DNA from 2 places in the Actinoplanes sp. G11-F43 genome. Region 1 is predicted to be linked to the other one. Evidence: riboswitches for the same ligand, from Rfam matches in the RefSeq annotation. Region 1 holds a riboswitch; the other holds the start of a gene.
What was found. A riboswitch is a leader RNA that binds a small molecule or an ion and turns the genes downstream of it on or off. The one in region 1 is predicted to bind S-adenosylmethionine.

Region 1 (15,546 bases):
TCGAGTTCGGTCAGCAGCGCCGCCACCACCCGGTCGGTGACCCCGCCGTCGGTGCCCTGGCCGCGGGCCGGGGCGAGGGCGTCCACCTCGTCCAGGAAGACCAGGGTGGGCGCGGCCTCCCGGGCCCGCCGGAACAGTTCCCGCACCGAGCGTTCGCTGTCGCCGACCCATTTGCTGAGCAGTTCGGCGCCCTTGACCGACAGCACGTTCGCCTTGCCGGTGCCGGCGATCGCCTTGACCAGGTACGTCTTGCCGCAGCCGGGCGGCCCGTAGAGCAGCACCCCGCGCGGCGGCGTGACACCGAGGCGGGCGAACGTGTCCGGGTAGGTCAGAGGCCACAGCACCGACTCGGTGAGCACCTGTTTGACCTCGACCATGTCCCCGACGTCGTCGAGGGTGACGGCCGCGACCTCCAGGGTGGACTCGGCCATCGAGGTGGGGCGGACCACTTCCAGGGCGGCCTCGAAGTCGGCCATCGTGACGGTCGGTGAGTCGGAGTCCTTCTGGCGCAGGGCGGCCCGGACGCCCGCCTCGCGGGCCAGCGCGCCCAGGTCGGCGGCGACGAACCCGGGGGTCCGCCCGGCCACGTCGTCCATCCGCACGTCCTCGGCCAGGGGCATCCCCCGGGTCAGGGCGTTGAGCTGTTCGCGGCGCATCGCCGAGTCCGGCAGTGGCACGGTGAGCTGCACGGCGAGCAGGTCGGGGGTGCGCAGCACCGGGTCGACCGATTCGGGTTTGCTGGTGGTGCAGACCACCGCGGTCCCCTCGGCCAGGGCGGCGGCCAGCACCTGCCGGAACACCGTGGAGATCGGGCCCGGCTCCTCCCGGGGGGCCAGCGCCTCCACGTCCGAGATCAGCAGCACCGCGGGTTTCTCGCCGCGGGCCTGTTGGGCGAGCTCGCGCAGCCGGGCGGCGGCCGTGCTGTTGGTGAGGGCGGCCAGCTCGGGCGCCCACACCGGGCGGACGGTGGCGCCGACCGCTGCGCCGACCGCGCGGACCAGCGCCGACTTGCCGGATCCGGCCGGTCCGGAGATCAGCACGCCGAGGGTGACCCGGGTGCCGAGCCGGGCCAGCACCTCACCGTGGTGGAAGCCGAGGTCGAGCAGTTCTTCCAGCTCTTTGGCCTGGGAGCGCAGGCCGGGCAGGTCGTCCAGGCTGGGTGGCGGCACCTCGGGGTCGGTGGAGGCGGGCGCCCCGGACTCGGCCGGGCGGGTGGTGGCGGTGCCGGCGGCGGCCGCGGACGGGCCGTCCTGCCAGGCCACCACGGTGTCCATGGTCACCAGGGCGGCCTCGCGGGTCACCTCGGCGACGGTCAGCAGGGTGCTGGTCCAGGCGTACCCCACGCGGTTGGCCAGGCTTTTGCGGGCGGCCTCGACCAGCGGCCGGTTCTGGGTGGCCGGCAGCACGTCCTGGGGCAGCAGCGAGACGTCGTCGCCGGTGCTGACCACCTTGCCGAGCAGGGCCAGCCGCAGCATCTCCGGGGAGACCACCGCGACCACCTCGGCCGGGCCGGTCAGGGTGACCCGCTGGGCCGCGACCACCGGCACGGGGGTGACGGTGACCTGGCCTCCGTCGCGCATCCCGAGGTTGCCGAGGGTCAGGTCGTCGGCGTAGAGCAGCCCTCGCCCGGCGGTGCTCTCCGCCCGCGCCACGATGCCGGCGGTGACCCGCGTCCCGGCCAGTCGCACCGGATCTCCGGGGCGCAGGGCGAGCGCGGCCATCACCTCCGGATGCAGCCGTACGATCCCGCGTCGCGCGTCCAGCGCAGCGGGTCGCAGGGTGACGGTCAGCGTGAGATCATCAGCCACCGTGCATGCCTCCGATGTGTTCGTCTGGGGCCTGGCTCGTCAACGCTAACCGCCGAGGGGTAATCCGTTCATGAGGCTCCGCCACCTTGTCGTTCCGTCGATCGCTCTGGCGCTGGTCGCCGGGTGCACCGACGATCCGCCGCCGGCCGGTCCGGTGGCGGGCGTGCCGGGCGCGGCGAGCGTCGCGCCGGCCGAGGTGGTGGTGACCCCGGAGGTCTCCCTGGACGTGCCGCCGGACGATCAGACCTCGTTCCCGCCCCGTCCGGAGATCGGCGCCGGATCGCGGCTGCTGGGCCTGACCGCGGCCGGGACCGGCCCGTTCGAGGTCGGCGAGGCCCAGGCCGAGCTGGTCGACGCCGGAGCGGTGGAGGGGGCGGTGGCCGCGAACGGCTGCGCCACCGGCAGCACGCTGCTCGGTTCGCCGAAGGTCCGGTTCGCCGCCGGGGTGCTGGCCGAGGTCCGGGTCACCGATCCGGAGGCGAGCACCGCCGACGGGGTGACGATGGGCGCGGACCTGGCCGCGGTGCGGGCGGCCTACCCGTCGGGTACGGAGCTGGCCGGGGCCGGCGGAGTCACCGGCTGGCAGGTGCTGGACGGCGCGAACGCGCTGTTGGTGGAACTGACCGGTGGCCGGGTGAGCGCGTTCACCGCCGGGGTGGCCGGCACCGTCGAGAAGAACTTCACCGGCGGACAGGCCTGCTGAGAGGTTTCACAGGCATCGCTCAGCCGGTTCCGGCTAGCGTGTGCGCCATGTCTGCCCTGACCGCCGGTCTCCGCCGCGCGTTACCCCGGCTCAACCGGCGCCGGGCCGTTCCCGCGGCGGCCGCCCTCGCGGTGCTGGCCGCCGCGGCCGTGTGGGCGGTTCGCCCCGAGCAGAGCGCCTGGACGAGCGAGGACCTGCGTCTCGCCGGTGCCGACGTGGAGCTGGACGCCCGTTTCTATCTGCCCCGCGACCGTGACGGCAAGGTTCCCGCGGTGCTGGTGGCGCACGGCTTCGGCGGTTCCAAGGACTCGGTTCGCTCGGACGCCGAGTCGCTGGCCGAGCAGGGTTACGCGGTGCTGACCTACACCGCCCGCGGGTTCGGCCGCAGCACCGGCCAGATCCACCTGGACAGCCCGGACCACGAGGTCAAGGACGCGCAGCGGCTGCTCGACTGGCTGGCGACCCGTCCCGAGGTGCGCACCGACGCGGCGAACGATCCGAAGGTCGCGGTGGTCGGCGGCTCCTACGGTGGCGCCCTGGCCCTGCTGCTGGCCGGCCAGGATCAGCGGGTCGACGCGATCGTCCCGCAGATCACCTGGAACGACCTGGGCACCTCGCTGGTCCCGGGCGGGGTCTTCAAGAAGAGCTGGGCGGGTTACTTCTTCGGCAACGGCGCGGCGACCCTGATGACGGGTGGTGGCCGCCCGCAGGAGCAGGGTGATCCCGCCTGTGGCCGGTTCGCCGAGGACGTCTGCAAGGCGTACCTGCAGATGGCTACCACCGGCGTCCCGGACGAGACCACCACCGCGCTTCTGCGTAAGTCCAGCCCGGCCACCGTGCTCAATCAGATCAAGGCGCCGACGCTGCTGATCCAGGGCGCGGTGGACAGCCTGTTCCCGCTCTCCGAGGCGGATGCCAACGCCCAGGGCATCGCCGCGGCCGGCACCCCGGTCAAGGTCGCCTGGTTCACCGGCGGGCACGACGGCGGCGAGGGCCCGGGCACCGACTCGGACCGGGTGAAGTTCCTGACGTTGCAGTGGCTGGACCACTACCTCAAGGGCGAGGGCGACACCCCGAGCGACGCGTTCACCTGGTCCCGGGTGGCCGGCTTCAGCGCGATGGACCGTGATCTGGTCACCAGCGGGTACTCGACAGACACGTACCCGGGGATCACCGGCAGTGGGACGACCGACGTGACCCTGTCCGGGGCGGCCCAGCCGATCGCCAACCCGCCGAACGGGAATCCCGGCGCCATCTCCTCGCTGCCCGGCATCGGCGGCCGGCTCAGTTCGCTGCTCAGCGGCGGGGTCGCGATGGACATCCCGGGCCAGCACGCGAACTGGGAGTCGGCCCCGCTGCCCGCGGCGATCGACGTGGCCGGCGCGCCGACGGTGCGCCTGCGGGCCGCGTCGCCGACCGGTGAGGCGACCCTGTTCGTCAAGCTCTACGACGTCGACCCGAACGGCATGTCCACACTCAGCGCCGGTCTGGTGGCCCCGATCCGGCTGACCGGCCTGCCGGCCGACATCGCCCAGGCCCAGCCGACCACCGTGACACTGCCGGCGATCGTCCGGGAGATCGAGGCCGGGCACACCATCCGGATCACCGTGGCCACCTCGGACCAGGCGTTCCTGAGCCCGGCCGCGCCCGCCGTCTACACCGTGGCAGTGGAGTCCGCGCTCACCCTGCCCACCCTGGTCGGCACTCCGATCGCCGATCCGGGCAGTGTCTGGTGGTACGCCCTGGCCGGCGTGATCGCGGTGATCGTTCTCGGTCTGATCGTGCTGCTGGTGGTCAGCCGGATCCGGCACCGCCGCCGGGACGTGACGGTGGTCGCGGAGCACGCCGACACCCCGCTGGTGGTGACCGGGCTGCGCAAGGCGTACGGCGACGGCTTCGTGGCGGTCCAGGAGATCAGCTTCACCGTCAAGCGCGGCCAGGTGGTCGGACTGCTCGGCCCGAACGGCGCCGGCAAGACCACCACGCTGCGGGTGCTGATGGGCCTGACCCAGCCGACCCAGGGCGAGATCTACGTCTTCGGCCACCGCCTGGTCTCCGGCGCCCCGATCCTGTCCCGGGTCGGCGCGCTGGTCGAGGGCCCCGGCTTCCTGCCGCACCTGAGCGGCTACCAGAACCTGAAGGCGTACTGGCAGGCTACCGGCCGCCCGTGGGAGGACGCCCGGTTCTCCGAGGCCCTGGAGATCGCCGGCCTGGGCGAGTCGGTGCACCGCAAGACCCGTAAATACAGCCACGGCATGCGCCAGCGTCTGGCCATCGCCCAGGCCATGCTCGGCCTGCCCGAGCTGCTGGTGCTGGACGAGCCGACGGACGGCCTGGACCCGCCGCAGATCGCCGAGATGCGCCGGGTGCTCCAGCGGTACGCCACCGACGGCCGGGCCGTGCTGGTCTCCAGCCACCTGCTGGCCGAGGTGGAGCAGACCTGCACCCACGCGGTCGTGGTCAACAAGGGCCGGATCGTGGCTTCCGGCCCGGTCAGCGACATCGTCGGCGACTCCCCGTCGGTGCAGCTGGACGTCACCGACGTGCCGGCCGCCACCCGGGTCCTGGAGGAGCTGGGTGTCAAGTCGGTGAAGACCGAGGGTGACTCCAGCCTGATCGTGGAGATGAACGGCACGGCCCGCTCCGAGGTGGTCGCGTCCCTGGTCACCGCCGGTGTCGGCGTGGACCGTCTGGTGCCGCGCCGGCGCCTGGAGGACGCGTTCCTGTCCCTGGTCGGCGACAACTCCCGAGGAAGTGGGGACCGATGACCACGCTGGAAGCGGCGGAGGGCTACAAGGCTTCGCGCACGCTGCCGATCTGGGCGGAGGTCCGCCGGCAGGCGTCCCGCCGGCGCACCCAGCTCGCCCTCGGGTTCATGGTGCTGCTGCCGATCATCGTGCTGCTCGCCTTCGAGTTCGGCGGCGCCGAGCGCGATGACGACGACGGTGACGGCGGTGGCGCGTTCAGCAGCATGGCCGACCTGGCCACCTCCGGCGGGCTGAACTTCGCGCTCTTCGGCCTCGCCGTCTCGGCCGGGTTCCTGCTGGTCGTGGTGGTGGCGCTGTTCTTCGGCGACACGGTGGCCAGCGAGGCCAGCTGGGGCAGTCTGCGCTACCTGCTGGCGGTGCCGGTGCCCCGGGCCCGGCTGCTCGGCGTCAAGCTGATCGTGGCCGGCGGCTACTCGCTGCTGGCACTGTTCCTGCTGGTCGGCACCGGCCTGCTGATCGGCACGCTGCGTTACGGCTGGTCCCCGCTCGGCAGCACCATCGCCGCCGAGATCCCACCCGCCGAGGGTGTTCTGCGACTGCTCGGCATCGCCGCCTACCTGGCGACGACCCTGCTGGTGGTGGCCGGTCTGGCGTTCCTGCTGTCGGTGCTGACCGATGCGGCCCTGGGCGCGGTCGGCGGCGCCGTGATGCTCTGGATCATGTCGAGCATCCTGGACCAGATCGAAGCGCTCGGTAACATCCGCAACATCCTGCCGACGCACTACGCGGACGCCTGGCGCGGCCTGCTCTCCACCCCGGTCCAGAGTGAGGACATCGCGAAGGGCGCGATCTCCGCGGTCGTCTACGCGACCCTCTTCTGGGGGCTGGCCTTCTACCGGTTCACCCGCAAGGACGTCACTTCTTGATTTTGTACGGGTAGGCAAGGCGCTGTGGCTCGCGGCGGCAGACGTGGGCGGTCCACCAGGCCGTCCCCTGCCGCCGGGTCATGCATGTCGATGATGGAATGGTCGTCATGACGGCCTTCCAGATCCGCCCCGCCCAGCCGGACGACGCCCCGGCTGTCGTCGCCCTGCGCAAGCTCGTCTACCCGTACCTGGTGCGCAGCCCGGAGTCCACCCGCCGCCAGATCGCCGAGGAGCCGGCCTGCTTCGTCGCCGAGGTGGACGGCGTGGTGGCCGGGTGGGTCTCGGCGACCCGGGACCAGCGCGCCGAGGAGCCGGACTTCGGGCAGATCTCCCAGTGCCACGTGCACCCGGACCACCGCGGCCGGGGCATCGGCACCGCGCTGCTCGACGCGGCCACCACCCACCTGCGCTCGCTCGGGGTGCGCCGGGCCGCCGCGCGGGTGCTGCCCGAGGCGGCCGGGTTCGCCGAACGGCGCGGCTTCCGGATGCTCCCGCGCGAGCTGCGGTTCTCCGCCCTCGACCTGTCGGCGCCCCCGCCGGTGCCGGCGTTCCGGACCGGGATCGAGCTGCTGCCGATGCGGGAGGTGACGGAGAAGGCGATGTACGAGGCCGAGGTGGCGGCGACCGGTGACGTGCCCGAGGAGGTGCCGTCCGGGCCGTCGCCGTACGACACCTGGCGGCAGGAGATCTGGGACGAGCCGGGGCTGGACCGGGACGCCAGCACGGTGGCCGTGATCGGCGGCCGGGTGGCGGCGTTCACCCTGTTCATGCGGGACGGCGAGCGGGTCTGGTCGGACATGACGGCCACCGTGCCGGACCATCGTGGGCAGGGGCTGGCGATGCTGGTCAAGACGGCCGCGCTGCGCCGGGCGGCGGCCGGTGGGGTGACTGTCGCCTACGCCAGCAACGATGCCGCGAACGCGCCGATGCTGGCGGTCAACACGCGACTGGGATATCGGCTGATCGGGACTCAGATCTCCTGCTTGACTGAGCTTTGATCGTACGAAATAAGGGATTTTCGGGGGATCTTGCGAGGGACAAAACGGCACTGTTGGAAGGAGGTCGCTCACACATCGGGAAGACCCTTCGGTGATCGCGGAATCTCGTCGTAAGGTGTGGGAAACAACTGAATACCTCATCCAGAGGGGCAGAGGGATACGGCCCGACGAAGCCCCGGCAACCACCGCACGCTGTGCTCGATGACGAGCAGCGTCGTGGCAGGTGCTAATTCCGTCCCCGTTCCGGCAGGTCGCCGCGGGGAAAGATGAGAGGAAACTCTGATGACGTCTGTCGTTGACGCACCCTCGCACACCTCCACCTCGCCGGCTCGTGGCCTGATCTGCCGTGCCTGTGGCGCCGAGTACCCGCTGGCCGCCCAGCACGCCTGTTACGAGTGTTTCGGCCCGCTCGAGGTCGCCTACGACGAGGCGGCGCTCGCGCGGGTGACCCGGGCCCAGATCGAGGCGGGCCCGCAGAACATCTGGCGGTATGCGGCGCTGCTGCCGGCCGGCCAGAACCCGGACACCCGGGTGACCCTGGACCCCGGCATGACCCCGCTGGTCGCCGCGCCCGCGCTGGCCGCCGCGGTCGGCATCCAGGCGCCGCTGTTCGTCAAGGACGACTCGCAGAACCCGACCCACTCGTTCAAGGACCGGGTCGTCTCGGTGGCCCTGACCGCCGCCAAGGAGCTCGGCTTCAACCGGTTCTCCTGCGCCTCCACCGGCAACCTGGCCAACTCGGTGGCCGCGCACGCCGCCCGCGCCGGGGTGCCGAGCATCGTCTTCATCCCGTCCGATCTGGAACCGGGCAAGATCATTACCACCGCGGTGTACGGCGGAGACCTGGTCGCGATCGAGGGCTCCTACGACGACGTGAACCGGCTGTGCAGCGAGCTGGTGGAGACCGACGAGTTCGAGGACACCGCGTTCGTCAACGTGAACGTGCGGCCGTTCTACGCCGAGGGCTCCAAGACGCTCGGCTACGAGGTGGCCGAGCAGCTCGGCTGGCGCATCCCGGCCCAGGTGGTCATCCCGATGGCCTCCGGCGAGCTGCTCACCAAGATCGACAAGGCGTTCAGCGAGCTGGTCGAGATCGGACTCGCCGAAGCCCCCGAGGGTGGCTGGACCGTCTTCGGCGCCCAGTCCGAGGGCTGCAACCCGATCGCCGTCGCCCTGCACGCCGACACCGACGTGATCACCCCCGTCAAGCCGACCGGCATCGCCAAGTCGCTGAACATCGGCGACCCCGCCGCCGGGCCGTACGCGATCGAGGCCGTCAAGCGCACCGGCGGCTGGATGGACTACGCCAACGACGACGAGATCCGCGAAGGCATCCGGCTGCTCGCCGAGACCACCGGCGTGTTCGCCGAGACCGCCGGCGGCACCACCGTCGCGGTCCTCAAGAAACTGGTGGCGAGCGGCAAACTCGACCCCACCAAGGAGACCGTCGTCTACAACACCGGTGAGGGACTGAAGACCCTCGACGCGGTGGCCGGCCAGGTTGGACCCACCCACACGATCAAGCCGTCCCTCAAGGGCGCTCGTGAGGCCGGCCTGCTCGGATAACTCTCCGTCACCGGCGGTTAAGCCGGCTGTCGAAGATTCCCTCCTCCGAGGACTTGCACTCCGATCTCCGGATGGGCAGGATGCTCTCTGCGGGAGGATGCGACGCCGTACGAGGCCCCTCACCTGGACATTGGCGACAATCTCCGAGGGACCCAACGATCCAGCGCTGACCCAAATGGCCTACGGGCCCGGAGGCGCTGTGCGTCCGTCCTCCCGACCAAATCTTTTCGCCAGCCACGGCCGCAACGGCAGCTCGGTGGGATAGGCCCCGTCGGCCAGGCCGGCGTTCTTCTCGAACCAGTTGCGGACACCGTACGACGTGGTCAGTGCGATCGACCAGCCACACGCCAGCCAGTAGGCGGGCCAGAACAACGGGCCGAGGAACGCGTACTGGCTCGCGTGCCGGCACTCGTGGGTGAACAACCGGAGCCGGTCCTCGGCCAGCAGCCACTCGGCGGAGCGCTTCGTCACGATCACCGAGCCGACCGTGAAACAGGTCCCACCCGGGAACCGGAACCGGTAGTTCTCAGCGATCAGCACCCCGTGCCGCCCACGCCTGATCCGCGCCCCGGTTGCCGTGGCGACCAGCAACCCGACCAGGGTGGTCCCGTTCACCGCGGTCAGCGCGGTCCGGGTCAGATGCCACCCGCGCCCGGCCATCTCACACCCGCCGGCGCATCTGCAGCTCGGTCATCACCGGCACGGTCGGATGCGGCAGCCGGACCCCGGTGTCGACAAAACCCAGCTTCTCGTACGCCCGGACCGCCCGCTCGTTGCCGCACACCACCTCCAGCAGCAGCTCGTCCCGCCCGGCCGCCGCCGACCAGTCGGCCACCGCCTCCACCAGCTGGCCGAGCACCTTGCCACCCCGGGCCTCCGGCGTCAGATAGACCGCGAAGATCACCGTGCAGCGGGGCTCGTCCGGCACCACGGTCCCGCCGGCGTGCCCGATCAGGGGCCCGCCCGGGTCGGCGATGAACTGGGCCGTGGAGATCCCGTACGACGACTCCTTGATCCGTTGCCGGTAGCCCTCGTGCGGCCGGGCCGCCGCCTGGGCCAGCGTCTCCAGGAAGGCGAGCGGACTGTCCGCCAGCATCTCCAGCCGCAGTGCGCGCATCCGCCCGGCGTCCTCGGGCGTGACCCGGCGCACGGTCCAGTTGTCCATGCGTCATCCCTACCGCCGGGACCTGCGCTCGGCAACCTGATTGTCTTCACAGGTAGGCCACCGCCCGGCCGGGACACCCACGCTGACCTGCGCTTGAAGATCATCGGCCGAAACTCGGACCGCTCTCCCGTGTTTCGGGGGAGGATGGGGTTTCTTGCACTCGCCATCGGAGAGTGCTAAACAAGTGATTGGCACTCGCGGCTCGTGAGTGCCAGCAGGTCGGGACGGTGGGGTTCCGGTCACGGTGCTGCCATCGGCGCCGGGGCACGGAGCCGGTCGTCGCGGGCTATCCGGCTCGGCCTGAGGACGTCACATCGCCAGGTGGTGACGTCCACAGACTTCCTCAAAGTGCGGAGAGCGGGGCCGACGAGGCCCGGCACCGCGGATGTCCGGGAGGACAACGCCGTATGGCCAAGATCATCGCATTCGACGAGGAGGCTCGTCGGGGCCTCGAGCGGGGCATGAACCAGCTCGCCGACGCGGTCAAGGTGACCCTCGGTCCCAAGGGCCGCAACGTCGTCCTCGAGAAGAAGTGGGGCGCCCCCACGATCACCAACGATGGTGTGTCCATCGCCAAGGAGATCGAGCTCGAGGACTCGTACGAGAAGATCGGCGCCGAGCTGGTCAAGGAGGTCGCCAAGAAGACGGACGACGTCGCCGGTGACGGCACGACGACCGCGACCGTCCTGGCCCAGGCCCTGGTCCGTGAGGGCCTCCGCAACGTGGCCGCCGGTGCCAACCCGCTCGGCCTGAAGCGGGGCATCGAGGCTGCCGTCGCCAGCGTCTCCGAGGCGCTCTCGCAGCTCGCCAAGGACGTGGAGACCAAGGAGCAGATCGCCTCCACCGCCTCCATCTCCGCCGGTGACTCCACGGTCGGCGAGATCATCGCCGAGGCCATGGACAAGGTCGGCAAGGAAGGCGTCATCACCGTCGAGGAGAGCAACACCTTCGGGCTCGAGCTGGAGCTCACCGAGGGCATGCGCTTCGACAAGGGCTACATCTCGGCGTACTTCATGACCGACGCCGAGCGCATGGAGGCCGTCTTCGACGACCCCTACATCCTCATTGCGAACAGCAAGATCTCCGCGGTCAAGGACCTGCTGCCGGTCCTCGAGAAGGTCATGCAGTCCGGCAAGCCGCTGGTCATCATCGCCGAGGACGTCGAGGGCGAGGCCCTGGCCACCCTGGTCGTCAACAAGGTCCGTGGCACCTTCAAGTCGGTCGCCGTCAAGGCCCCCGGCTTCGGTGACCGCCGCAAGGCCATGCTGGAGGACATCGCCATCCTGACCGGTGGCGCCGTCATCAGCGAAGAGGTCGGCCTCAAGCTGGACGCCGCCGACCTGTCGCTGCTCGGCTCGGCCCGCAAGATCGTCATCACCAAGGACGAGACCACCGTCGTCGACGGTGCCGGCAACGGCGAGCAGATCCAGGGCCGGGTCAACCAGATCCGCGCCGAGATCGAGCGCTCGGACTCCGACTACGACCGTGAGAAGCTGCAGGAGCGCCTGGCCAAGCTGGCCGGCGGCGTCGCGGTCATCAAGGTCGGCGCGGCCACCGAGGTCGAGCTGAAGGAGCGCAAGCACCGCATCGAGGACGCCGTTCGCAACGCGAAGGCGGCCGTCGAGGAGGGCATCGTGCCCGGTGGTGGCGTCGCGCTGGTGCAGGCCGGCAAGACCGCGTTCGACAAGCTGGACCTGGCCGGCGACGAGGCCACCGGCGCGCAGATCGTCAAGGTCGCGCTGGACGCCCCGCTCCGCCAGATCGCCGTCAACGCCGGCCTCGAGGGCGGCGTCGTGGTCGAGAAGGTGCGCAACCTCGACGCGGGCCACGGCCTGAACGCCGCGACCGGCGAGTACGTCGACCTCCTGGCCGCGGGCATCATCGACCCGGCCAAGGTCACCCGCTCGGCGCTGCAGAACGCCGCGTCGATCGCCGCGCTGTTCCTCACCACCGAGGCCGTCGTGGCCGACAAGCCCGAGAAGAACCCGGCCCCGGCCGGCGCCCCGGGCGGCGGTGACATGGACTTCTGAGTCCAGTCTTGAAAAGGGCGGGCCGCTTTGCGGTCCGCCCTTTTCCGTGTCCGCGGCCGGTCCCACCGGGACCGCGTTTCCGGCCGGGCCGTCTCGCGCCGCTGGGCCGTCGGCTGAACACGGTGCGCGGCCGTGTGCCCGTGTTGTCGCCTCAGAGTCTTTTCCTGGTTGAGGGCCGGGTGTCGCGCGAGTCCTCGTCCGAGCGACTCGCCTCCACCCCGGTTCGGGCACACGGTGACCGGTCGTGCGCGGGCGTAGACGCCCCGGACCCGGCCGGGCATCACGGCCTACCAGCGTGTTCCCGCGCCGGTCTCCTCAGCCTGACCAGCGCATACGAACCGCGAAAGTGCGCGTCGGCCGGGCTCGGGGCCGGCGCCGGCGACGAACGGATCATGATGGAGTCGCCGGCCCCGCCCGGCCACAGTCCATCACCCGAATACGGGATCGCCCGACAGCCCCAACCCCAGCCGGACTATCACGACCTGGTGCGGGTGTGCGCCTGCCGGGCATTCGGCGCCGACGCCCCGGCACGAAGCGCGATTCGTGCTCATCCGTCCGGTGCCGATCCTCGTGATCTCGCAACCTTGCCCGGCTCGGCATCCTGTGATCCGGGCCGGCTCGGTCTTCGGTGATCTCGGCCGGTGGGACCGACGTAAACGAAGAGCCCGGCCGGAAGATGTCTCCGGCCGGGCTCTCTGTCGTTGCTTGCTAGCAACGCTGCTTGCTAGCAAGCAACAGTGCTGATCAGAAGCGGTGGCGGCCTGGGCGGTGGCGGCCGGGTTTACCGACCGCGGTCAGCGCCAGCAGTACGCCACCGGCGAACATGGCCAGCATGCCGGCGGTGAGGACCGGTACCAGGTTGGAGCCGGTGGTGGGCAGGTCGCCGTTCGCGGAGGACGACACCCGGATGGTGATGGTGGCCCGGGCGGTGCCGCCGCGCTCGTCCTGAATCGTGTAGGACATCGTGTCGGTCCCGGTGAATCCTTCCGCGGCGGCGTACGTCACGGTGTCGCCCTTGAGGGTTGCGGTGCCGTGTTTCGGCTTGCCGATCTTGACGATGGAGAGCTTTTCGCCGTACGGATCGGTGTCGTTCTTCAAGGGTTTGAAGGAGAGCGTGCCGCCCTTCTTGACGGTGTACCGGTCCTTGACGGCGACCGGTGGCTGGCCGGCTCCGGCGCCGGCCACGGTGACCGTGATGGTACCGGTGGTCAGGTTGCCGTCGGCGTCCTCGGCCAGGTAGGTGAAGCTGTCGGTGCCGGCGAAGCCCTTGGCCGCCCGGTACGTCACGGTCCCGTTGGCGTTGAGTTTGACGGTGCCGTGTTTCGGCTTGCCCAGCGACTTGACCGTGATCTTGATGCCGTTCCGGTCGACGGTCGGCAGTGGGATGCTGACGGCTTTGCCGGGTTCGGCGTCGACTTCCTTGTTCGGGGCGACCGGCGCGGCTGCGACGGTGACCTTCACGGTGGCGCCGGCGCTCTGCCCGAGGGTGTCCTGGGCGGTGTAGGTGAAGGTGGCGAGTCCGGAGAACCCGGTCGGCGGGGTGTAGACGACGGCGTCGCCGTCGGCGGTGGCGGTGCCGTGGTCGGGTGTGCCGATCGATTCGAGGCTCAGGGTTCCGCCGGGTGCGACGTCGTTGGCCAGGACCTTGATGGTGATCGGCTTCTGGTAGCCGGTTCTGCGCTCGTCGTCGACGGCGATCGGCCGGCCGTCGGTGACGGTCACGGTGACGGTGCCTTCGGCGGTGCCGCCCGCGCCGTCACTGATCTCGTAGCCGAAGGTGTCGGTGCCGGTGAACCCGTCGGCCGGGGTGTACCGGATCTTGCCGTCGACGATCTCGGCGGTGCCGTTCTGCGGGGTGCCGACGGCGGTGATCTCCAGATCCTGACCGGTGTCGTTGGCGAGCACGTCGATGTCGGTGGACTCGCCGGCCATGGCGGCGGCGGTGTCGTCGACGGCGACCGGTGGGGCGCTGCCGACGGTGACGGTGACGGTCGCGGTCTGGGTGTTCCCGGCGCTGTCGCGGACCGTGTAGGTGAAGGTGTCGGTGCCGGTGTAGCCGGTGGCCGGGGTGTACCGGACCTTGTTGCCGGCGGTCAGGACCGCGGTGCCGTGTGCCGGGGTGGAGACGTCGACCAGGGTGAGGGCGCCGCCGTCCGGGTCGGTGTCGTTGGCGAGCACGTCGATCTCGACGGGTCCGCTGCCGGTGGTGGTGGCGGTGTCCGGTTTGATGTCCGGCCCGTTCGAGATGGTGATGGTGACGGTGGCGTCGTCGGTGGCGCCGAGGTCGTCGGTGACCGTGTAGGTGAAGGTGTCGGTGCCGGTGGCGCCGGCGTTCGGGGTGTAGGTCACCTTGCCGCCGGTGAGGGTGACGGTGCCCTTGGTGGCGGTGCCGACCCGGAGCACGCTGAGCACCTGCCCGGTGTTGGGGTCGGTGTCGTTCTTGAGCACGGCCAGTTCGGTGGCGGTGCCGGGCTTGACGGTGAACCTGTCGTCGATGGCGTTGGGCGCCGCGTTGTCGACGGTGATGGTCACGACGGCGGTGGCGGTGTTGCCGGCCGGGTCGGAGACGGTGTACGTGAACGTGTCGGATCCGGCGTACCCGGTCTTCGGGGTGTAGGTGACCACGCCGGCCGCGGTGAAGGTGACGGTGCCGTGGGCGGGCGCGGTGACCGCGGTGACGGTCATCGTGTCGCCGTTGGGTTCGGTGTCGTTGGTGAGCACGTTCAGTGAGACCGGGTCGTCGGTGCCGGTGGTGGCCGCGTCGGGCCGGGCCTGGGGCGCCACGTCGACGGCGGTGACCGAGACGGAGGCGCCGGAGGTGCCGCCGTGCCCGTCGGAGATCGTGTAGTGGAACGTGTCGGTGCCGTGCCAGCCGTTCGCCGGCCGGTAGACGATCTTTCCGCTGACCACCTGGGCGGTGCCGTGGCTGGGCGGGGTGTCGATGGTGATGGTCAGGGTGTCGCCGTTGGGGTCGGTGTCGTTGGCGAGCACGTCGAGTTCGGCCGGCGCGTTGGACATCACGGTGTACGTGTCGGCCCGTGCGGTGGGTGCGGCGTTGCCGACGGTGACGTTCACGGTGCCGGTGGCGGTGCCGCCCCGCCCGTCGCTGATCGTGTAGGTGTAGCTGTCGCTCCCGGTGTACCCGGTGGTCGGGTTGTAGGAGACCTGGCCGTCGCTGCGGATCGCCACGGTGCCGTGGGCGGCCGTACCGGTGCCGGTGACGGTCAGGGTGTCGCCGTTCGGGTCGCTGGAGAGCGAGGCCAGGTCCAGCACGAGTGCGGTGTTGAACGGGGTGCTCCGGTTCAGGTTCGGCGCGACCGGGACGCCGTTGCCGATGGTGACCGTGACGGTCGCGGTGGAGGTGTTCCCGTTGCTGTCCTTGATGGTGTACGTGAATGTCGCGGGCCCGGAGTATCCGGTCGGCGCGGTGTAGTCGATCCGGCGGCCGTCGCTGTTGAGGACGGCGGTGCCGCGGGTGGGTGTGCTGATCGCGTCGATGGTGAACGGGTCGCCGTTGGGGTCCCGGTCGTTGCCGAGCACGTCGATGGTGGTGGTGCCGGCGTAGCCGACGGTGGCGGTGTCGTTCGCGGCGACCGGGGGCCCGTCGGTGACGGTCACGGTGACCGTCGCGGTGTCGGTGCC
Region 2 (15,546 bases), on a different contig from region 1:
CCCTCTGCCGGGCGACGATCCGCGGGCGGCCTGGACCGCCTACGTGCTGGACACCCCGGGCCGCGGTGGGACCGCGCCCCGGCAGCGCCTGCGCGCCGGCGGCCGGATCACCGACAGTGAGCTGGAACGGCACCTCGCCGGGCTACGGCCGCCGGTCGCGGCTCGCGGGCATCTGGAGCTGGACGTCGCCGACCGGCAGCCGGGGGACGGCTGGCGGGTGCCGGTGGCGGTGGCCGCGGTGCTGATGGACGATCCACGCGCCGCCGAGGAGGCCGCGGCGGCGACCGCGCACCTGGCCGGCGAGGCCGGGTTGTGGGAGCGGGCAGCCCGGGACGCGCTCACCGATCCGGTGCTGGCGGCGGCCGCGCGGGACTGTTTCCTGGCGGCCTACGCGGCGCTCAGCCGCCAGGACACCTCCCGCGAGTTGCGCGATGCGGTGGCCGAGTTCACCGAGCGGTACGTCCACCGCGGCCGCTGCCCCGCCGACGACGTCCTGGACGGCCTCACCGCCCGAGCCCCGCTGGCCCCCTGACCGGCACGCGGTTCCCGGCGGGATTCAGGCGGCGGTGGGGCGTACCTCAAGCAGGGTTTGATCTGCTCTGACCGCGAATCGTTCGGCGGCGGCGATGGCGGCGAGCACGGTGGCGTGGCGTTCTCCGGGCTCGACCCGGCGGGCGGCGGCGAGGCGGTCGCGGAGCAGCAGCATGTGGGCGATGCAGTCGTCGAAGTGGGTGAGCATCTCGTCGTGCACGGGGTGGGTCCCTCCGGCGGCGGTAGCGGGGTGCGGCTCAGCCTAGAGCCCGGACGTAACCAACTGTCGAGTTTCTGTTTACGGATCGTTTCCCGGCGAAGGCTTTAAACCATCCGGTTGACAACCTGCCGAGGACGGGTCTAGGTTGAGTTTCAACCAAGAAGTTGAAAGAGGGCCGATGGACACGATGTCGCGGGTCTTCGCCGCCCTGGCCGACCCCACCAGACTCGACATGGTGACCCGGCTGGCCGGCGGGGACGCGACCGTCAATCAGCTGGCCGAGCCGTACCGGATGTCGCTCCAGGCGATCTACAAGCACCTGCGCGTGCTGGAGGACGCCGGCCTGGTGACCCGGCCGGCCGGGCCGCAACCCCGCGCGGTGCACCTGGAGACGGAGGCGTTCGACCGGATGCAGGCGTGGATCGAGATCTACCGGCGCCGGGCCGAGGAGCGTTACGCCCGGCTGGACGACGTACTCAAGCGAATGCGGAACGAAGAGAGCATGGAGGAGGAGCGATGACCAGCATCGAAGCCGACAAGGACCTGCCGATCATCCGGATCACCCGGGACTTCGCGGCGACCCCGGCACAGCTGATGCGCGCGCACACCGATCCGGAGCTGTTCGTGCTCTGGGTGGGGCCGGACGCGATCACCACCAAGGTCGACCACTGGGACGCCCGCACCGGCGGCAGCTGGCGGTACGTGTCGGAGCACGACGGCCAGGAGTTCGCCTTCCACGGCTCGTTCCATCAGGTCGGCGCGGACCGGATCGTGCAGACCTTCACCTTCGAGGGCCAGCCCGACGACGTGGCCCTGGAGACACTGTGGTTCGAGGACCTCGGTGACGGCCGGACCCGGCTGCACGCGCAGTCGCTGGTGGACAGCTTCGAGGGCCGGGACGCCTGGCTTCAGAGCGGCATGGAGGTCGGCGTCAACGAGGGATACGCGAAGCTGGAGCGCCTGGCCGTCGACGGCCGGATCTGATCAGCCGGCTGGCGGGCCAGCACCGCCCGCACGTCGAGGAGCTGGTCGACCCGGCGCCGGTTCGAGGGATCCCGGCCCGCCCACAGCGCGGCGATCTCGGCGTCCACCGCCGCAACGGTGAGCCGCAGCGGGTTGGGCGCCGGATCGACACGCTGGTTGAGGTAGTCCCGGATCCACTTGATCACGGAACCGTTCTTACCCACCGGATCTAAAAAGGAACCGGGCGGACGGCTGGAGCCGTCCGCCCGTACACCTCAATCGGGTTTGACGTTGAGCAGCCCGTCGAAGACCGCGCCCCGGTCGAACTGCATGGCGTGCTCGCGGGCCCGGACCTCCAGGTCGCGCCGGTCCGCGGGGCTCATGTCCAGGACCACCCGGTCGACCGCGTCGGCCAGCGCGTGGATGTCACCGGCCTCGACGATCACCGCGGCGTCGCCGACCGCCTCCAGGACTCCCCCGGTGGTGGTGGTGATGATCGGCCCGCCGCCGGCCAGGGCCTTCTCGGCGAGCGCGATGCCGAACGTCTCGACGAAGTCCGGCTCCGGCTTGGTGGGCAGCGCGTACGCCGCGCACCCGGCCATCAGCAGCGGCTTCTCGTCGTCGTCGACGTCGTCCAGGAAGATGATCCGGTCGTCCTCCTTGGCCATCGCCCGCACGTGTTCCAGGGCCGGGCCGGTCCCGGCGACGACCAGTTTCACGTCGTCCCGGCAGCGCATCTGGCCGTAGGCGATGACCAGGTCGTAGATGCCCTTGGCTCGGGCCACCCGGGACAGGAAGAGGACGTATTTGTCCCGTTCCAGCCCTCGGCGGGCCAATGCCCCGTCGACCGCGTCCGCCGTCAAACCCAGAAACGCGGACGCGTCGATCGGCGGGTAACTCACCGTGACCCGCTCCCGGCACTGGACGGCGAACGACGTCCCGCAGTGCTCGTCCACCTCGACGGCCGACGCGATGATCTCGTCCCGGGTGTACTCCGAGACGGCCACCACCTCGTCGCTGGCCAGGAACGTGGTGAACAGCACCATGGCCGCCCCGAACCGGCCCTCACGCAGGCAGGACTTGATCACGTTGGTGACGTCCGAGCCGACCGCCTTGGCGATGGTGTGCACCTCGGGGCTGAACCCGGCGGCCCGGACCGCGGTCACCGCGTCGTTGATCACCTGGGTGTGGGGTACCAGGTACATCGACAGGCAGACGGTGGGCACGTCCTCGGAGAGCAACTCCACCAGGCGGCCGGTGAGCCCGGCCAGGTGGCGGCCGTCCGGCACCCGGTAGTCACCGACCGCCTCCGGGCGTTCGACGGTGATGCCGGGGCTGTAGGGCAGCAGCCGGTCCAGTGGCTTCAGCGGCAGGCCGGCCGCCTGCAGCGCCGGGATGGGCCAGGTGAGCAGCCGCACGTCGTCGAAGCCGCGGGTGAGCGCGACCTCGGCGAGGTTACGGGCCTCACCGGAGTGGCCGCAGATGACCGGGTCGGCGCGGACCGCGATGACGAGTCGGCGGGTGGGTCGGCTCATCTTGGTTCCTTAGGGTGGGGATCGGAGAGGGATGGCGGCCGGCTCCCGTGCCCCCAGGTGGAGGGCTCGGGCCCGAGCCGCAGGTGCAGCCGGCCACCGTTGTGGACGTCGGCGGCGGTCAGGTGGGTGGCGTGCAGGGGCCTCCCGTTGAGGGTCGCGGACTGGACGTACTGGGTGGCGGGGTCGCGGTCGATCCCGTCGACACCGATCGGGGACTCCCGGAACCCGCTGGTCTCGATGACGAACTCGCCGCCCTCGACCTGGAGCGCGGCCCGCTCGAACGCCGGCGTGTTGACCAGGAACAGGTTCTGCCCGGCGACCGGGAACAGGCCGAGTGACGCCCAGACGTACCAGGCGCTCAGCCCACCCGAGTCGTCGTTGCCCGGCAGGCCGCCCGGGCCGGTGCCGAACTGCCAGGTCAAAGCCGAGTTCACCACCTCCGCGGTACGGTCGGGGCGCCCCGCGTAGTGGTAGGCCCAGGGGACCTCCATGTCGGGTTCGTTGTTCAGCCCCTCGAACCGGTTCAGGGCGTACCCGGCGGCCATCTCGGCCGGATCGGGGCAGCGGCCGGGTTGTTTGACGGGCTCGCTGCCGTACCCGAAGAACCGGTCCAGCATCCGGGCGAACGCCCGGTCCCCACCGGCCAGCTCGATCCGCCCGGCCATGTCGTGGAGCAGCCGGAACGAGTAGTTCCACTTGCCGCCCTCGTAGAACTCGGAGTCCTTGAGCAGGCCGGTGGACGGGTCGAAGGCGTTGATCCAGCCCTGGCTGCGGCGTTCCAGGTCGGCGGCGAGCCGGTGGTCGTTGAGGGCGCGGGCCACCTGGGCGGTGCAGTGGTGGGCGTACGCCAGATCCAGGGTGTGCGTGATCGGGTGCACCATGCCGTGCTCCCAGAAGTCCTCGCCGTAGAGCCGGCGCAGGTCGTCGACCATGTGCACCAGCGCCCAGGTCCAGTCGATGCCGGGCCGGCGCAGCGCGTGCACGTCCGCCAGGGCGGTGTGGGCGAGCGCGCTGGCCTGCCGGAAGAACCGGTCGGCGCCGCGGGCCATCCGGTACCCGATCGGGAAGTTGCCCTCCTCCTCGCAGACCCGGATCAGCGACTCCAGCAGGTCGTTGTAGCGGTCCGGGGCGATCGCCGACAGCAGCGGCATCTGCGTCTTGTAGATGTCCCACATGGTGCAGACGTCGAAGGCGTACGGGCCGGGGTCGGGCCAGTTGGGGCTCTCGTCGTCGGCGATGCACGGTTTGATCAGCGAGTGGTAGAGGGCGGTGGCCATCACCGTGCGCCGGGCCGGGGTGCCGCCGTCGACCCGGACCCGGCCCAGGTGGTCGCGCCAGCTCTCCCGGGTGCGCTTCTTCACCCGCTCGAACGCGTTCTCGCCGGTGCCGCACTCGCGTTCCAGGTTGGCCCGCGCCTGGTCGCAGCCGCGCAGCGAGAAGCCCATCCGGACCTCGATGGTCTGCCCGGCCCGGGTGGGGCCCATGAAGAGCATGCCGAACGGGCGCAGCGTGGTGTGCCGGATGCTGTCGAAGTCGAGCCGGGTGCCGCCCGGGATGAGCCGGCGGTCGTACCACAGCATCTGCCGCCAGCCGGGGCTCTCCACCTCGATGGACACCGACAGCGGGATGCCCTCCATCACCACAGTGCCCTGGGCGCGGCCGTGGCCCATGCTCTCCGCCTGGGCCCGCAGCGGGATGGTCCGGCCCAGGTCGATGCCGAGGCCGCCGCAGGACAGGTCGACCACGACCCGGGCGCTGTGGTGGTCCGGGAAGGTGTAGCGGTGGACCGCGACCTTCTCCCCCACGGTGATCTCGCAGCGCACCCCGGTGTCCAGGTTGGCGGCGTAGTAGCCGGCTTCGGCCCGCTCGTCCTCCAGCGGCCAGGACTGCCCCAGGTCGTCCAGGGGCTGCACCATCGGGGTGACCCGCACGTAGTTGTAGTACTTGCGGATCGCCCCGGTGCCGGACTGCTGGAAATGCGTGAACCCGCTGGCCTGCAGCCGGTCGAACATCTCCTCCGGCACACCCTCGGTGTTCTTGGCGTACCGGCCGTAGCCGGTCGGGTACGCCCCGGAGTACGCGCAGGCGGAGACCATGCCGAGTGGGGAGGTGGCCCCCGGGTGGGTGTTACCCACCTGCGGTTTCGGCCACCACCAGGTAGCGGCGAGACCGTGTGCCCGGGGCAGATCGGTGGCCGCTGTGCCGATGAAAGGATCTACGTTGTCAAGGATGGCCGGACTCTAACCGGCGATGGCGGTCCCCATGGTTTCGTCCAGATGAACTCCCCCGAAGGTGGCCCGTTCGTAGGACGCCTCCAGCATCAGGTCGAACTCGTTGGCGGGACGGGGCTTGCTGATGAAGTAGCCCTGCACGGCCGGGCACCCGGCGGCACGCAGCGCCTCCCAGTCGGCCCGCTCCTCGACCCCCTCGGCGATCGTGGACATGCCCAGCGACTGTGCCAGCCACAGCACGGCCCGGATGATCGAGGCCTTCCGGTCGTCCTCGGCCAGGCCGGCCACGAACGAGCGGTCCAGCTTGACGATGTCCGCGGGCAGCGACTTGAGCCAGGTCAGCGAGCTGTACCCGGTGCCGAAGTCGTCGAGCGCGATGCGCACGCCGAGCCGCTTGAGCGAGTGCAGCCGCTCGCTGACGTCGACGGTCGACGACAGCAGCGCGGTCTCGGTGATCTCCAGGACGATCCGGGACGGGTCGAAACCGGGCAGGCCGGCCAGCAGGCTCGCCACCATCGGCACGAAGTCCGGCTCGGCGAGCTGGCGCGGGCTGACGTTGACCGAGATGTAGCCCAGCCGGTCACCCCAGTGCAGCAGGTGGTCGACCGCGTTGCGCAGCACGTGCTCGCCCAGCGGCACGATCAGGCCGGTCTCCTCGGCGGCGCCGATGAAATGAAACGGGCTGAGAATCTCCCCCTCCGGGGTACGCATCCGGACCAGCGCCTCGGCGCCGACGATCTGCCCGGTGGCGGTGGACACCACCGGCTGGAACCAGAGCGGCAGGGTGATCCGCGGGTCACCGGCCAGCGCCCGGCGGACCCGGGCCTCGGCCGCGATCCTCTCCTGCACCGGCACCCGCAGCTCGTCGGTGTAGACCTGCAGCCGGTTGCCGCCGGCGCGCTTGGCCGCGTACATCGCGGTGTCCGCGGCCAGCACCACGTCCTCGGCGGCGGCCGGGCCGTGCGCCGTGGTGACGCCGACGCTGACCGCGACGGGCAGCTCGACGCCGCCGACCGCCAGTGGGTCGGCCAGGGAGGCCAGGATGCTGTTGCCGACCCGCAGGCCGGTGCCGGCCGGACCGGGCAGGGCGACGATGAACTCGTCGCCGCCGAGCCGGGCCACCAGGGCGCCGGGCGGGACCACCTCGGCCAGGCGTACGGCCAGGGCGCGCAGCACGTCGTCACCGGTGGTGTGCCCGGCGCCGTCGTTGATCGACTTGAAGCGGTCGACGTCCAGGTAGATGACGCTGACCGGCTCCGCGCTGGTGTCCAGCAGCCCGGTCAGGTCGTGCTCGAACGCCTTGCGCGACAGCAGCCCGGTCAGCGAGTCGTGCCGGACCTGGTAGCTCAGCTCGGCCTCGTGGTTGCGGACCGCGGTCACGTCGAGGAGGTGCACGAAGACCGTCTTCAGCTCGCCGTCCGCCCCGTACAGGCCGGTGGCGTGGCTCTGCACCCAGATCAGCGAGCCGTCGTCGGCACGGCGGTACTGCCGGGTCACGGTGACCGGTTCCCGGGTGGTGCTGAGCAGTTCGAGCATCGGCGGTTCGCCGGCGTTCACCGCGGTCAGCGGCAGGTCGTAGATGGAGAAGCCGTCCGGCAGCTCGTCCGGCAGGCGCAGCCACTCCCGGTAGGCGGCGTTGGTGCGCAGCATCCGGCCCTCCGGCGCGAACATGACCATCGGAACCGGGGTCTCGTCGAAGGCGACGCTGAGCTGTGCCTGGCTCTCGCTCAGGTTCTCCTGGGCGCGCTTCTCCTCGATCTCGGTGAAGCGCCAGGCGACCAGCTGGAAGGAGGCCGCGGCCAGCACGGCGGAGCCGTGCACCAGCGCCCACACCAGCGGGTGGGCCTGCGCCTGGTCGTGGCCGAAGGTGTGGCCGCTCTGCACCGTGCCGAATCCGGCGTGGTGCACCACGGTGGCCACCAGGAAGCCGCCGAACGGCGCCCAGTCCCGGTAGAGGGCGAGCGCCGCGACCGCGATGAAGAAGGTGAAGTGCGCCTCGGTCAGGCCGTCGCACAGCGCGACGAACCCGGCGCAGGTGACCGCGAAACCGAGGGCCACCGCCAGCGACCGGGACCGCCGGGCCCGCATCAGCCGGGCCGCGACCAGGCTGGGCAGCACCAGCGCGTCGGTGATCAGCAGCCCGGGAAGGTAGCCGTCGCCCCGGGCCAGGCCGACCAGGGTGACGACCACCATGAAGACGGCGAGCAGCACCGTCAGCAGCCGGTGCCGGCCCGCCCAGTCCTCGTCGTTGAGCCCGCCACCGGTCGGAATCCAGTCGCGGAATCGGGATGTCCACGTCGCCACGAGATGAGGATCGGCCGGGCCGGCGCGATCCCGCAGCACCAGGACGGTTGTAACTCAGGTGCCGAGTGTCTCCCGCAGCCCCACCAGCACCCGGTCCACGTCGGCGGTGGTGCTGCCCAGACCGAAACTGATCCGCAGCAGGCCCGGGGTGTCCCCGCAGGCCCCGGTGACGTCGCCACCGGTCAGCCGGCGGACCAGCGGGTGCGCGCAGAACTGGCCGGCCCGCACCCCCACGTTGTGCTCACGGCCCAACCGCTGGGCGATCGCCGCCGGGTCGTGGCCGGGCAGCGCCAGCGAGACGATCCCGACCCGCGGGTGCTCCGGGCCGAAGACGCTCACCTCGACCGCGCCCGGCACCCCGGCCAGGCCGTCGCGCAGCCGGGCCAGCAGGTGCTGCTCGTGCTCGTGCAGGGCGGTCCGGTCGGTGGCGGTCAGCGCCTCGCAGACCGCGGCCAGGGCCACCGCGCCGAGCAGGTTCGGGGTGCCGCCCTCGTGCCGGGCCGGGCCGGTCGCCCAGGTCAGGTCACCGGGCCGGTCACCGACCGTGGCGCTGGCGCCGCCGCCGGCCAGGTACGGCCCGGCCGCGTCCAGCCAGTCCGAGCGCCCCGCCAGCACCCCGGCGCCGAACGGCGCGTACAGCTTGTGCCCGGAGAAGGCGATCCAGTCCGCGCCCAGCTCGGTCAGGTCGACCGGCCGGTGCGGGGCCAGCTGGGCGGCGTCCACGACCACCCGGGCGCCGTACGCGTGGGCCACGTCGGCCAGCTCCCGCACCGGCCACACCTCGCCGGTCACGTTGCTCGCCCCGGTGACGGTGAACAGCACCGGGCCGGCCAGCCCGTCCAGGGCCCGTTTGAGGGCGTGCACCGCCTCGTCCGGGGTGGACGGGGTGGGCAGGCGCAGCGGGTTCGGCCAGGGCAGCAGGTTGGCGTGGTGCTCGCCGTCGAACTGCACGGTGGTGGTGCCCTCGGGCAGGGCCCGGGCCAGCAGGTTGAGGGCGTCGGTGGTGTTCCGGGTGAAGATCACCGTGTCGTCCGGGCGGGCCCCGACGAACTCGGCCACCACGTCCCGGGCCAGCTCGTACGCCAGGGTCGACGCCTGTGAGCGCACTCCGGTGCCACGGTGCACGCTGCCGTACCGCGGAAGAAGGTCCTGAACCGCCTCGGCCGCGGCCCGCACACAGGGGGCCGACGCCGCGTAGTCGAGATGCGCGAAGTCGCTGTCGTCGCTGATGACGTCGAGGGAGAAAGATGGCATGACCGCGCCTCCACGGGTTCGCCGTTTGCCGATGTCGGGCGACATCGGCCCGGTCCTCACCCGGGGCACCCCATCGCGAACGCAAGGGTTGCCGGCCAGCAAGCCGGGGCTTCGTGCTGGCACTCATGACCTGACGCCGAAGTTAGCAGATGTCACGCACCCGGCCAATATCACACGCAACAAGTAGGGATTAAGGTCACTGTCATGACGATCCTGTTCCAGGAAGAGTGGGACCAGTGGCACGCCGCCCACGAGAAACGGCGCGCCGACCCGCACGGCTTCCTCGCCATCACCGGCCTGCACTGGCTGACGGACACCCCGCAGCGGTTCGACGGCGCGCCCGGCGAGTGGAGCACCGGGCCGGACGGGGTGACGGTGGCCCTCGCCGACGGTGAGTCGCTGACCCACGGTGAGACCGTTCTGAAGGGGACGCACACCTTCCCGCCGATCCCGGAGCGTGGCGACGTCACGGTCACTTTCGGTGACGCCAAGATCGAAATCGCCAAGCGTGGTGGGTACGACGTGGTCCGCCCCCGGCACCCGTCCAGCCCCGTGCTCACCGCCTACACCGGCACCCCGGCCTACCCCGCCGACGAGAAGTGGCAGGTCACCGGACGGTTCGTGGCGTTCGACGAGCCGCAGCCGACCACCGTGGGCTCGGTCGCCGAAGGCATCGAACACGTCTACGAGTCGCCCGGACGCGTCGAGTTCGACCTCGGCGGCTCGCCCCGGTCACTGATCGCGTTCAACGGCTACCAGCCCGGCACCCTGTCGGTGCTGTTCACCGACGAGACGTCCGGGCTGACCACGTACGCCGCCAACCGCAGCCTGCTGATCGACGCGCCCGCCGCCGACGGCACCGTCACCATCGACTTCAACCGGGCCACGAACCTGCCGTGCGCGTACTCCGAATTCGCCACCTGCCCGCTGCCGCCCGCCGGCAACCGGCTCGCCGTCGCCGTCGAGGCCGGGGAGAAGAAACCGGCCTAGTCTCGTCCCCATGGACGAGTTGATCGATCTGATCGCGATCCCCTCCACCGCCGGCCGGCCGGACGACCTGCGGCGAGCCCTCGACCTGGTGCTCGCCCTGGTCGGCCCCGGCTTCGACACCCGCCACTTCACCTCCGGCGGCCGGCCCAGCGCCCTGATCGCCACCCCCGGCGAGCCCCGGATCATCCTCAACGCCCACCTGGACGTCGTCCCCGGCACCCCCGAGCAATTCAAACCCCAGGTCAAAGGCCGATTGCTGTACGGCCGGGGCGCCCACGACATGAAAGCCGCCGCCGTGGTGATGGCGTCGGTGTTCCGGGACGTGGCACCCACCCTCCCGTACCCGATCGCCCTGCAACTGGTCACCGACGAGGAGGTCGGCGGCTTCGACGGCACCGGGCACCAGGTGGCCCAGGGCGTCCGCGCCGGCTTCGTGGTGATCGGCGAACAGAGCGCCCTGGAGATCGTCACCGAGTCCAAGGGCATCATCCGGGCCCGGCTGTCCGCCACCGGCCGCACCGCGCACGCCGCCTACCCGTGGCTCGGCACCAACGCCCTGACCACGATCACCGCGGCGGTCACCCGGCTGCTGTCCCGCTATCCGGTGCCGGCCACCGAGGAGTGGACGACAACGGTCAACGTGGCCCGGGTCGATACCCCGAACACGGCCGCCAACGTGGTCCCCGACACCGCCTCCGCCCTGATCGACATCCGCTTCCCGCCATCCGACCCGGACCTCGCCGGCCGCTCCCCCGCCGAGATCGAAACTCACCTGCACACGATCACCGGAGTGGACGTGACGGTGGAGTCACTGGGCGCCCCACACTGGGCCGACCCGGCCGCCCCCGAGGTGGCCCTGCTGCGCGACGCCGCCCGCTCCGTCGGCTACCAGGGCGGTCTCCTGCGCAAACACGGCTCGGCGGACGGCCGCTTCTACTCGGCCCAGGGCGTGAACGCGGTCATCTTCGGCCCCGCCGGCCACGGCCAGCACGGCCCCGACGAATACATCGACCTGGACTCGCTGCCCCCATACCGCGAGGCCCTGACCACCTTCCTGAGGTCCCTACCCGTCCCGACGCCCTGAGACGTGCCGGGGCCCTCCCCGAAACGGATCACGGCGGTGGTCGTGATGGACCTGGCCGGCCGGTATCGCCGCGATCAACCGACACGGCTCGTTCAGCCAGGAAGGCGGAAGCCGGAAGGCGGCTGCATGCCCGGGAGTCTCTTTAAAGAAACTTTAAGGAACGCTTGCTCTACGTCATGAACTGCTGCCACATCACTGCTCGTACATCTCGGCACACGCAGTACCGAAACGAAGAAGGGGCCGTGCATGTATCGACGACGCGGAGTCAGCAGCCGGACGCGCAAGCTGGTGATCGGAGGTGCCGCCGCAGCGCTGCTCGGCTCGGCTCTAGCGGTCGGCACGGGGATGAGCCAGGCCGCCGAACAGGGCAACGCCGGAGCCGGCTCCGGCGACATCAGCGCTTTGGTGCCGGCGCTGGGTTTCAGCCCCGGCGATCCGAACGCGACGGCCGACCGCGTGGGCCCCACCGGGGTGAACGTTCCCGGACGCTGCCCACCCACTCAAGCCCAAGTGAACGCGCAGGTAGCGCTCAAAAACGCGGACCTTCCCGGCGGAACAGACCTCGAAAGCCGCATCCAACGCTTTGAGAAAACCTTGTCGGCGATCCAAGACCTAAAATGCCCAGCATCCTCCACAACCCTGCTGGGCCGCCTGAAATCGCTGACCGAGCTGCGCGGAAACGCGAACAGCGACAACATCCTGCGTGATCTGGACTTGAACGAAACACCAGCGGACAAGGCCGCCGCCACAGGATCCGGTGACCCGGCCGAGAGTGGAGCGACGGGGAATGCCGGAGCCGCCTCCGGTGACATCAACGCTTTGGTGCCGGCGCTGGGTTTCAGCCCCGGCGATCCGAACGCGACGGCCGACCGCGTGGGCCCCACCGGGGTGAACGTTCCCGGACGCTGCCCACCCACTCAAGCCCGAGTAAACGCGCAGGTAGCGCTCAAAAACGCGAACCTTCCCAGCGGAACAGACCTCGAAAGCCGCATCCAACGCTTTGAGAAAACCTTGTCGGCGATCCAAGACCTAAAATGCCCAGCATCCTCCACAACCCTGCTGGGCCGCCTGAAATCGCTGACCGAACTGCGCGGAAACCCGAACAGCGACAACATCCTGCGCGACCTGGACTTGAACGAAACACCAGCGGGATAGAGCCGCGGAGAACGGCGACCTGATCCTGCGCGCATCCTGATCCACCGCACGGAACCGCCTCGCCGGAGGCCCCGCACCACGGGGGTCTCCGGCGCGTCCGTGTGTGGACCATGCGCGCGGTGACCATCATCGAGGGCGACCGCTGGTCATTCCGCCACGCGTGGTGATGCCTCTGGTCGTGGGTGTCCACCGATCCAGCCTGACGCCTACCGGAGCGCCGCCATGCTCATTCACCGCGGATGGTGTGCGGCGGCCTTCTGGTCCTACCCCGTCGGCATGTGCGCGACGCGACGGTGCCACTATCAGGCATGACCTCGATCGAAGTCGTTCTCGGCGACATCGCCCGCCAGCAGGTGGACGCCATCGTGACAGCCGCCAACGAGTCTCTGCTCGGCGGCGGCGGGGTCGACGGCGCCATCCACCGGGCCGCCGGACCACGACTGGCACAAGCCGGCGCAGCCATCGCCCCCTGCGATCCGGGCGATGCGAAGTTCACCCCCGCCTTCGACTTGAACCCGCCGGTGCGGTACGTCATCCACACTGTCGGCCCGGTCTGGGAAGGCGGCGGCTACGGCGAGGCCGACATCCTGGCCTCCTGCTACCGACGCAGCCTGCAGGTCGCTGACGAACTACAGGCCCGGACGGTCGCCTTCCCCGCGATCGCCACCGGCGTCTACGGCTACCCGCCAGACGACGCCGCGAGTATCGCCGTCAACACCATCCGGTCGACTCCTACCGCCGTCCGCGGGATCCTTCTGGTCGCGTTCGACGAAGAGAACCGGGATCTGCTCGCAGCAGCACTCGGAGACGATACCGGCGCACAAGGCAAGGACCGCCGGCGATGAAGCCGTCCGGATCGGCCTGATCTCTGCCGGCGCCGGCGCGTGGTCGGGTGGTCAGGCGGCCAGGGAGTGTTCCACCCGGGCGGTCACCGCACGGAGGTGGGGACGGCGGGCGGCGCCGACGCGGGCGTTCCAGGAGCAGGGGCCCTGGCGGAGCAGCATCTCGGCGTAGCGGGTCTCGGTGTCGACGCGCAGGCCGCTCGGGCCGACCGTCTGGTCGGCGTAGGTGAGGGCGTCGGCCATCAGGCTGCGCTCGTCCGGGAACGCCGACATCTCGGCGGCCAGGCCGCGGGCGGCGCCGACGAAGCGGGCGCCGGAGTGGTAGGCGACCAGGCCGGCGATGCGGGCCGGCCAGCCCTCGGCGCTCAGGTGGACCGCGCCGTCGAGCGGGTGGAAACCGGTCAGGGCGATCGGCTCGGCGTAGCCGATGTCGTGCAGCCAGGCGGCCGTGACCAGGACGTCCGGGTCGAGGCCCAGGCGGCCGGCGAGTTCGGCGGCGCGGGCGGCCACCCCGGCGGTGTGTTTCCAGCGGTTACCGCTGTCACCGATCAGCGACTCGGCGACGGTCCGGGCCAGGTCGGCGCGGGTGGAGAGAACAGCGGTCATCGCCGGATGCTACGTCCCCGCAGGTTAACAGCGGACCAACGAGCGATGACCGCTGTCCGAAACCAGTCAGGTCTGCCGGACCCGCTGGGCGGGCACTCCGGCCGCGTGCAGCTGGGCGGCCACGGTGTTGCTCGGGTTGTCGACGAAGACCGCCACCTGATGGTCGTCACCCAGGTCGCAGGCGGCCACCACGGACCCCAGGTTGATCGGGTCCAGCTCGCGGACGTCGGCCAGGTCCACGATCAGGCGCAGGGGGCGCACCCGGCGGACCGTGTGCACCAGGAGCTGCCGGAGTTCCACCGCCTCGTCGATCCCGACCGAACCGTGTGGCTGGATCACCACACTGCCGTCTGAGCTGGTGTTCACTTCAAGTACCGCGCCACGCATCGGACTGCCTCTCGTTACCGTGCGTTCAGCTGTTCGACCACGATAGGTGGGCCGGGCCGCCGACCGGCCACAACGGAGCATGACCATCAGGTGAACTGTGGTGTCTACCGTTCGGGCAGGGTGAACGCGACGGTGGTGCCGCCGCCGGGGGTCTCCTCGATGCGGATGGCGCCGCCGTGCCGTTCCACGATCCGCCAGCAGGTGGACAGGCCGATGCCGTGGCCGCCGGCGCTGCCGGTGCCGAGCCGGGTGAACATCTCGAACACCCGGCGCCGCTGCTCCGGGGGGATGCCGAGGCCGTTGTCGGCCACCGCCACGGTCCAGTCACCGTTCTCCTCGTGGACCGCGGTGACGCGTACCCGGCAATCGTTCTCCGGGTTCCGGTATTTGATCGCGTTGCCGATCAGGTTCTGCAGCAGCTGGCGGAGCAGCACCGGGTCACCGGCGACGGTCGGCAGCGCGCCGGGCACCTCCACGGTCGCCCCGGCGGCCTGGGCGGCCGGGCGCAGATCGGTGCGCACCTGGTCGGTGATGTCGGACAAGTCGACCGGCACCCGGTGCACCGGGGCGCTGCCGGCCTGCGCGTAGTCGAGCAGCGATCCGATCAGCTCACGCATCCGGGTGACCGCGCGGGTGGCCGCCTCCACCCACTGGGCGGGCCGGCCCTGCACCTCGTCGCCGATCAGCTCCAGGTAGCCGCCGACCGAGGTGAGCGGGGCGACCAGGTCGTGGCTGACCGCCCCGGCGAAGTTGTTCAGGTCGGTGTTGGAACGGCGCAGGTCGGTGTTGGCGGCGGCCAGTTCCCGGCGGGCCGACTCGATCGCCCGCTGCTGGGCGCGGGCGCTGGTCACGTCGTGCATGGCCACCACCGCGCCCTGCGGGGTGCCGCTCGGCCCGGTCAGTGCCCGGCCACTGGTGCTGACCTGCATCGGTTCCCGGCCGGGCCGTTTGATGACGATCTCGGCGTCCTTGACGGCGCCGTCGTGCAGGGCCCGCAGCAGCGGGATCCGGTCGGGCCGCAGCGGGGTGGTCCCGTCGGTCTCGAACAGCTGATAGCGGCCGGACAGGTCGTCGAGGGCGATGTCCGGGTCGGCGTCCATCCCGTGCCACTCGCGGGCGGCCCGGTTGAACAGGGTCACCCGGCCGGCCTGGTCGGCGGCGACCACCGCCACGTCGATGGTCTCCAGCAGGGTGTCGGTCCAGCGCTGCCGCTCCTCGGCGAGGGCGGCCAGTTCGGCGTTGATCCGGGCCTGCCGGCGCCGTTCGAACAGGGCCAGGATGATCTGGGCGAGGTCCTTGAGGCGGGCGATCTGGTCGTCGTCGAGTTCGCCGGGTTCCAGGTCGAAGACACACAACGAGCCGAGGGCGTGGCCCTCCGGCGTGACCAGCGGGGCGGAGGCGTAGAAGCGGACCCCGGACAGGACCCCGGTCACCCACGGATTGT

Region 2: it holds a riboswitch for S-adenosylmethionine, as region 1 does, so the genes downstream of both, ACQ0O7_RS35550 (aminotransferase class V-fold PLP-dependent enzyme) here and thrC (threonine synthase) in region 1, are expected to answer to the same signal.

The regions. Positions count from the first base shown of each region.
Region 1 covers NZ_JBNZCE010000005.1:606-16,151, forward strand. The annotation lists gene ACQ0O7_RS05065 (AAA family ATPase) at 1-1,808, opposite strand, end outside; gene ACQ0O7_RS05070 (hypothetical protein) at 1,879-2,511, shown strand; gene ACQ0O7_RS05075 (alpha/beta fold hydrolase) at 2,559-5,279, shown strand; gene ACQ0O7_RS05080 (ABC transporter permease) at 5,276-6,145, shown strand; gene ACQ0O7_RS05085 (GNAT family N-acetyltransferase) at 6,253-7,143, shown strand; SAM riboswitch class I at 7,278-7,416, shown strand; gene thrC (threonine synthase) at 7,426-8,709, shown strand; gene ACQ0O7_RS05095 (hypothetical protein) at 8,890-9,369, opposite strand; gene ACQ0O7_RS05100 (GNAT family N-acetyltransferase) at 9,371-9,874, opposite strand; gene groL (chaperonin GroEL) at 10,282-11,904, shown strand; gene ACQ0O7_RS05110 (Ig-like domain-containing protein) at 12,649-15,546, opposite strand, start outside.
Region 2 covers NZ_JBNZCE010000037.1:40,759-56,304, reverse strand. The annotation lists gene ACQ0O7_RS35590 (glutamate-cysteine ligase family protein) at 1-532, shown strand, start outside; gene ACQ0O7_RS35585 (hypothetical protein) at 557-751, opposite strand; gene ACQ0O7_RS35580 (ArsR/SmtB family transcription factor) at 930-1,271, shown strand; gene ACQ0O7_RS35575 (SRPBCC family protein) at 1,268-1,735, shown strand; gene ACQ0O7_RS35570 (hypothetical protein) at 1,660-1,920, opposite strand; gene ACQ0O7_RS35565 (glycosyltransferase) at 1,990-3,249, opposite strand; gene ACQ0O7_RS35560 (glycoside hydrolase domain-containing protein) at 3,246-5,456, opposite strand; gene ACQ0O7_RS35555 (putative bifunctional diguanylate cyclase/phosphodiesterase) at 5,490-7,784, opposite strand; gene ACQ0O7_RS35550 (aminotransferase class V-fold PLP-dependent enzyme) at 7,839-9,038, opposite strand; SAM riboswitch class IV at 9,055-9,169, opposite strand; gene ACQ0O7_RS35545 (DUF1684 domain-containing protein) at 9,243-10,028, shown strand; gene ACQ0O7_RS35540 (M20 family metallopeptidase) at 10,039-11,112, shown strand; gene ACQ0O7_RS35535 (hypothetical protein) at 11,359-12,267, shown strand; gene ACQ0O7_RS35530 (O-acetyl-ADP-ribose deacetylase) at 12,576-13,112, shown strand; gene ACQ0O7_RS35525 (HD domain-containing protein) at 13,164-13,715, opposite strand; gene ACQ0O7_RS35520 (hypothetical protein) at 13,782-14,081, opposite strand; gene ACQ0O7_RS35515 (sensor histidine kinase) at 14,207-15,546, opposite strand, start outside.